One region of the Streptomyces sp. NBC_01237 genome, then DNA from elsewhere that is predicted to be linked to it. Evidence: riboswitches for the same ligand, from Rfam matches in the RefSeq annotation. Region 1 holds a riboswitch; the other holds the start of a gene.

The links. Region 1 has a riboswitch for cyclic di-AMP ahead of OG251_RS05525 (C40 family peptidase). Riboswitches for the same ligand answer to the same signal wherever they lie in the genome.
Region 2: it holds a riboswitch for cyclic di-AMP, as region 1 does, so the genes downstream of both, OG251_RS21395 (M23 family metallopeptidase) here and OG251_RS05525 (C40 family peptidase) in region 1, are expected to answer to the same signal.

The regions. Positions count from the first base shown of each region.
Region 1 covers NZ_CP108508.1:1,240,536-1,244,191, reverse strand. The annotation lists gene OG251_RS05535 (LysR family transcriptional regulator) at 101-1,018, opposite strand; gene OG251_RS05530 (LysE family translocator) at 1,091-1,732, shown strand; gene OG251_RS05525 (C40 family peptidase) at 1,759-2,229, opposite strand; cyclic di-AMP (ydaO/yuaA leader) riboswitch at 2,233-2,397, opposite strand; gene OG251_RS05520 (hypothetical protein) at 2,871-3,179, opposite strand; gene OG251_RS05515 (ATP-dependent Clp protease proteolytic subunit) at 3,187-3,656, opposite strand, start outside.
Region 2 covers NZ_CP108508.1:4,828,524-4,832,179, forward strand. The annotation lists gene OG251_RS21385 (MerR family transcriptional regulator) at 1-498, shown strand, start outside; gene OG251_RS21390 (PP2C family protein-serine/threonine phosphatase) at 633-1,892, shown strand; cyclic di-AMP (ydaO/yuaA leader) riboswitch at 2,133-2,285, shown strand; gene OG251_RS21395 (M23 family metallopeptidase) at 2,297-3,328, shown strand; gene OG251_RS21400 (aldo/keto reductase) at 3,633-3,656, shown strand, end outside.

The sequences.
Region 1 (3,656 bases):
CGGAACGCCCGAACACGTCCCGTATGCGGATGTCCCTCCGCCATGCGACGCACCGCATCCGAGGTCGCGCGCCGATCCACCAGGGACGACGGGACAGCCCTCAGCGCGTCGCGGCACCACGGCCGAAACCGCTGCGCAGCAGGGCCATCAGCGTCGACGCCGCGGCGCTCGCCCGGTCGCCCCGGTGCGCGACGGAGATCGTCCGCCGGAAGGCCGCGGGCTCCAGCCGTCGCACCGACAGCGGGGTCGGGGACATCGCGGCGACCATCTCCGGCACCACGGCCACCCCGAGCCCCGCGCTGACCAACGCGCACACCAGGGCATAGCCGGGCGACTCGCACACGACGGCAGGGGTGGCCCCGGCCTCCGCCAGGGCCCGTTCCACCCCGCGACGGGGCGGATGTGTGGGCGCGCTGCTGATCAGCGGCCGGCCCGCCAGCTCGGCGACGGGCAGCCGGCCCGTGCCCTCGGACAGCATGTGGCCGACCGCGGTGATCAGGACCAGCTCCTCGACCAGCAGAGGTTCGATGGTGACGCCCGCCGGAGGCGGATCGGCGGCTGCCGGTTCGTATGTGTGGGTCAGGGCGAGATCGACCTCCCCGGCGGCCACCGCGGCGACCGTACCGGGCGGCTCGTAGTCGGTCACCGCCAGCTCGACATCGGGATGGGCGCGCCGGAACGCGCTCAGCACCGGCGGCAGCAGATGGATTCCGGCCGTGGTGAACGTGCCGACCCGCAGCCGCCCCCCGGAGAGCCCCGCGAGCTGGGCCAGCTCGTGCCGCGCCTGGTCCAGCTCGTCCAGGACCCGTCTGGCCCGGCCCGCGAGCAGCTCACCGGCGGCCGTGAGCCTGGCGCCGCGGTGGTGGCGCACCAGGAGCGCCGCACCGGCCTCGCGCTCCAGCTTGGCCAGCTGCTGGGAGAGGGCGGGCGCGGTGTAGCCCAGCCGGGCCGCGGCCCGAGTGATCGATCCGGCCTCGGCGACCGCCACCAGCGCCGCGAGCCGTGTCGGGTCGTACATTAAGCGTTCCTTTTGGCAGACCCAGAAGATTGCAAGTACACGCTAAAGGCTACTTCGGGCCAGGCTGTACGCATGGACGCACAACTGCTCGCCTTCACGGGAGTCGCCGCAGGCATGGTGGCGCTGCCCGGCGCCGACTTCACCGTCGTCGTACGCAACGCGCTGGCCTCACGCCGTTCGGGGGTGGCCACAGCGCTGGGAGTCGCCGGGGGGCTGCTGGTGCACACCGCGCTGGCCGTGGCGGGGCTGGCCGCGGTGCTGGTGACGATGCCCGTGCTGTTCCGCACCGTCCAGCTGCTCGGCGGGGCGTATGTGCTCTATCTCGGTCTGAGCGCCCTGTACGCGATACGGCGACGGACCGCGGCGACCGACGGGGTGGCGGCACAGGCCCCCGGCCCCGCGCCGAAGGAACTCGGCCGCTCACTGCGCCAGGGCTTCCTGACCAACGCGCTGAACCCCAAGGCGCCGGTGCTCTTCCTCAGTCTGCTGCCCCAGTTCGTCCCCGACGGGCAGCCGCCGTTGCCCAGGACCCTGCTGCTCGCGGCCGTCGTCGTGGTGCTGGCGCTCATCTGGTTCCCGGCCGTGGCCCTGCTGGTGGACCGGTTGGGCCGGTGGCTGCGCCGGCCGCGTACCGCCCGTGCGATCGAGGGCGGCAGCGGCGCGGCGCTCACCGCACTGGGGCTCGCGCTGGTGACCGGACCGCTGCTGCGCTGAAGCGGTTCCGGCCGGGGATCAGGGGATCAGCGCACCCGCCCGTACCAGACGCTGTTCGACCAGATCTTCTCCAGCCGGACCAGGGCCCCCGTCTTGGGGGAGTGCCAGATCTTCCCCTTACCCGCGTAGATGCCCACGTGGTACACGCTGCGGCCGGAGTGGAAGAAGACCAGGTCGCCCTTCTTGCGCATCGAGGAGGAGATGTGGCGGGTCTTGTTGTACTGCTGCTGGGCCGTGCGGGGGAGCTTCTTGCCCGCCTTCTTGAACGAGTAGAGAGTCAGCCCCGAGCAGTCGAACCGGCGGGGGCCGGATGCTCCGTACTTGTAGGGCGATCCCTTCTTCGAGGCAGCGATCTTGAGCGCCTTCGTCGAGTGAGTGGCGGCCTCGGCATCGGTCACCAGACCCGGCGCCAGCATGGTGCTGCCGACGGCGAGAGTGAGAACCGAGGCCGTACCGACCCGGGCAAGCAGAGACGGGACATGTACCTGCGCAGTCATGCGCAACCCTTCGTCAGCCGCCTGTGAAGGATGACCTGTCGGGTTCGGGCTGGCGAAGTTGCCCGGCCGCACTTGGCGGCTTCACCCCGAGGGGCGACCGGTTGCCCGGTCGACCCGTTGTGCTCGGGTCCTCCACTCCTGCCGATCCACTTCTGTCGACCAGTCATCCGGGCAGCGGCAGGACTCGGCGTCCGCCCGGACCGCCCCGCCGCGGTGGCGGGGGCTTGTCGTCCCAGGGATCTTGACTCACGAAGTGCCGGATTTCCGAGGCGAAACAGTGATTTGTGAGGCTCATCACGACTGATCCGTTCGGGTGGACGGGTCGGATTCGAGCCCTCGGCGGCGCTGTCCGACCAGTCTCGTACCAGCGGCGGAACCGCATATTCCGAGTACCGTCCACGCGCAGAGCGCAAGTTGGGTTGTCCCTCATGAGGGGGACTGCCTACGCCGAACGAGCGAGGAAAATTGATCAATCGACCGGGCGTGTCGCGTCGGCTCAGCGGCGCCCCGGTCCGGCTCCCTCACGCCCGGCCCGGCTCCCTCTCACCCGTGGCCACGGCCCCCCTCACGCCCAGACCCCGGCCTCAGCCGCGGGGGCGGGAGGGGCCGGGGTCGGGGTCGGGGTCGAGGTGGAGGGGCGGTCAGCCCGTCGGTGGTGGGGGTACCGCGACCCGGCCCGCGCGCCGCTCCCCGTCGAGCAGGCGCAGCGCCCGCGCCAGGGTGGTCGCGTGGATCTGTGTCTCGCCCCGCTCGTGCATCAGCGTCAGGGCGTCGCGCAGTGCCGCGGCCCGGGAGGCCAGTGCCTGGGCGGCCCGCAGAGCGCCGTAGGTGTCGCTGCCACGGGCCGGGTTGATCCGGCCCAGCTGGTCGAGGACTTCCAGGTAGCGGTCGATGAACTCCCCTTCGGCGCGGGTCAGGGCGGGGAGCGGTGGGAACTCGGGTGGCAGCATCGTCGGTTCACCTCGCGGGGTGCGGCGGCCGGGGCGGGTTGCGGTTCTCCACGACGTGGTCGACCAGCCCGTACGCCTTGGCGGCCCGTGCGTCGAGGATGGTGTCGCGCTCGATGTCGGCGGTGATCCGCTCGGCGGACCGGCCCGTGTGACGGACCAGCATGCCCGCGAGCATCTCGCGTACCCGCATCAACTCGCGCGCTTCGATTTCGAGATCGGACGGCTGGCCCTGCACCGGTTCGTCCAGCACGGGCTGACGGATGACTACCCGGGCGCCGGGCAGGGCATGTCGGCGGCCCGGTGCCCCGGCCGCCAGCAGTACGGCCGCGCTGGAGCCGGCCTGGCCGAGGCAGAAGGTCTCCACGTCGCAGGCCAGGTACTGCATCGTGTCGTAGATCGCTGCCATGGCGCTGAACGATCCGCCGGGAGAGTTGATGTACAGCGATACGGGCCGGTCCGGTTCGGCGTATTCCAGGT
Region 2 (3,656 bases), 3.6 Mb from region 1:
CGGCTGCTGGAGCGGGAGCGCGAGCGCATCGGGCGGCAGATCGCCTCGGTGCGGACCACTCTTCACAAGACGGAGGAGGGGACGGCACTCATGGCCGAGGAAGTGTTCGACGGCTTCGACCACACCGCCCACGAGCAGGAGGTGACCGAGCGCTGGGGCCGCGACGCGTATGAGAAGGGCGACCGCTGGTGGCGTTCGCTCGGTCCGGCGGAGAGACGGGACCACATCGCCTCGCACGAGGCCATCGCCGCGGACTACGGGCAGGCCCGGAGGGACGGCCTGGCCGCGGGCAGCGGGGCCGTGCAGGACATCGCCCGCCGGCACTGCGCCTGGCTTTCGGCCACGGCGGCACCGACCCGGTCCTATGTGACCGGGCTCGGCGAGATGTATGTCGCCGATCCCCGCTTCGCGAAGAACTACGATCAGTACGGGGACGGCACCGCCGCCTTCGTACGGGATGCACTGACGATCCACGCGGAACACCGGCTCTCCGACTGACCTCCGGAAGGCCGGGGCTGCCGCACGCTCCCCCCTTTGGCCGATGAGGAGTCGCCGCACGGCGCGGCTCCGGCAAGCCTGGACGGGGCGCGGTACCGTCCGCAGCCGTGGGCGGACCTGGCAGGAGTGCACACGTGGGGAAGCGGGACAGGCGGCGTGGGGGACCTGCCGGGCTGCCCCGCGCCTGGAGCCGGAAGGTTCCGGGCCTTCCGGCGCGCGGCCTGGGAGGTTCCGCTTTCGGTTTCCCGGCGCGTGGCGGCGGGGGGCGCCCGGGAGGCCGCGGCGCCCGGCGGTTCGTGCGTGCGCTGCCCGCCCTGATGATCGGCGGCGGGCTGCTCTTCGACATCGGGACCCCGCCCACCTTCACCGCCGTCCCGCTGTTCGTGGCGGCACCGCTGATGGCCGCACCGTTCTTCTCGCTGGCCAGCACCGTCCGTACCGGAGTGGCGGCCGTCCTGGCCGTCGTCGGGCTGCACGCGTACGCCGGAACGCTGACCCGGGCCGTCCCGGTCACCGAGCTGGCCACCGTGCTCACCGCCTCGGTCCTCGCCCTGGTCATCAATGGCGTCGTGCGGCGCGGCAACGAGCAGCTGGCCTCGGCGCGGTTCATCGCGGCGACGGCCATGCGGGCCGTGCTGCCGACCCCGGACGACCGCATCGGCGGGCTGCATGTCGCCGCGCGGTACGAGGCGGCACAGGCGGACGAGTTCGTCGGCGGTGACCTGTTCGCCGTCGCGGACACCCCGTACGGGGTACGTCTGGTGGTCGGGGACGTACGGGGCAAGGGGCTGGACGCGGTCGAGGCGGTGGCGGTGATCATCGGGGCGTTCCGGGAGGCCGCCGAGCAGGAGCGTTCGCTGGAGGGGGTCGCGCAGCGGCTGGAACGGGCGCTGGCGCGGGAGGGGACGCGGCGCGGTGGGCTGGACGCGATGGAGGGGTTCATCACGGCCGTGCTCGCGGAGATCCCGCCCGGTTCGACGATCCTGCGCATCGTCAACCGCGGGCACCCCGAGCCGATCCTGCTCCACTCCGACGGGGCGCTGGAGGTGCTGGCCCCGTCCGTGCCCGCGCTGCCGCTCGGCATGAACCTGGGGGTGTGGCCCGACCGGGCCGATGAGTGGGCGCTGCCCGCCGGGGCGACGCTGCTGGTGTTCACGGACGGCCTCTCCGAGGCCCGGGACCCGTCCGGGGCCTTCTACGACCCGGCGACGCGGCTGCGGGGCCGGATCTTCCCGGGTCCCGAGGAGCTGCTCTCCGCGCTCACCGACGACGTACGGCTGCACACCGGTGGCCGGTCCACTGACGACATGGCACTTCTCGCGGTGGGGCGGCCGGCCGAGGGGCAGCCCGAGCGCCGGAAGACGGTGAAGATCGTGGGCCGCGGCGGCGGATGAGCCAGGGGCGATACCACCGTACGTGACTGAAGGACGCCGCTCCGCATAACATTTGACGCAACGTCAGAAACTGGGTATTGGCCGGGCCCGGTTCAACTCGCCCGATTCCGCCCCCTTGTACCCGTTAAGTCCAGGCCAAAGTCATGAACGATCAGTCGGAAGAGCTTGGAATAGGGCCCATCAGTCTATTAACGTTCGATAACGCAGCGCGGTTGTCCCAGTCGTCGCAAGAGGCGGCACCGTGCGCGAGCGCCGAATCCCGCAAGGGAACCGGGGAACCACCTACATGGGGTGAATCGGACACCTGTGTCTCGTGAGAGGCAGAGGAGCCCGTAGGAGACCTTCCTGCTCCGAACCCGTCAGCTAACCCGGTAGGCGAGAAGGAAGGAAAGGAGTGCGCCCACGTGGCGTCCAACAAGCCTGCCCCCGAGGCCCCGTCGCCCTTCGCCACCGACAACTTCGGTGAAGCGGACAGGACCTGGGAGGAATGGAATCCCACCGAGGAGTCCATCCGGCCCGTACGCGGCAGGCACCGCGTAGCCAAGCAGCGGGGACTCGCCCGTAGCTCCACCGTCCTCGGCGTCGGTGTCATCGCGGCCGTCGGCGCGGGCGGCATGGCCACCGCGCAGAGCAAGCCGCCGGTATCCATCTCCCTTCCTGACTCCCTCGCGGACAACCTCCCCGATGCCAAGTCCCTTCCCGGCGTCGGCGCTTTCATGTCCGACGACGCGGACAAGACCCCGGTCTCGGCGGCTCCGCTCACCTCCGCGGGCATCACCAGCGCCGAGGCCGAGCAGGGCACGACCGACGCCGGTGAGGCGCTCCGCGCCCGCATCCTCCAGCAGGCCGAGCAGCAGCAGGCCAACGCCGACGCCGAGGCCAGGGCCGCGGAGGAGAAGGCTGCGGCCGAGAAGGCCGCGGCCGACGCCAAGGAGCAGCAGGACAAGGCCGAGGCCAAGATCGCCGCCGAGAAGAAGAAGGCGGAAGAGGCGGCGAAGAAGAAGAAGGAGGCCGAGCGCCTCGCCAAGCTCGCCGCCAGCTACGCGCTGCCGACCTCCTCGTACAGCATCAGCTCCACCTACGGCCAGTCCGGCCCGATGTGGTCCTCGGGCCACCACACCGGCCTCGACTTCGCGGCGCCGACCGGCACTCCGGTCAAGGCCGTGCACAGCGGCACGGTGAAGTCGGCCGGCTATTCCGGTGCGTACGGCTACCGCACCGTCCTCGAACTCGATGACGGCACGGAGATCTGGTACTGCCACCAGTCCACGATGAACGTCACGGCCGGCCAGAAGGTCTCCACCGGCGACACCATCGGACGCGTCGGCGCCACCGGCAATGTGACCGGTGCCCACCTCCACCTGGAGGTCCACACCGGGGGCGGCGCGGGCATCGACCCGATGAGCTGGCTGCGCAGCAAGGGGCTCACGGTCTGAGCCCCCCGCGCCCGTCCACCGGGCGCACCCGAACCCCGGCAGCCCTGACGCACACCCCCCGACGTCAGGGCTGCCGGTCTGCTGTCCGCAGGAGAACGCGCGTGGCGTCCGCGTCGTACGGGTGATGGGGGCACACAACGCCCCGGGCCCCGCAGCGCAGCCGGAGCCGACGCCGGCAGACGCGCATGGCACACAGCACACAGCACACAGCACACAGCACACAGCACATGACACACAGCACACGGCGCAGAGAGGCTCCCGCCCACGCGGAATAGTCCTCTCCGGTGCTCTCGTTGAACCCAACATGACTTCTGCGAACTCTCTGCGC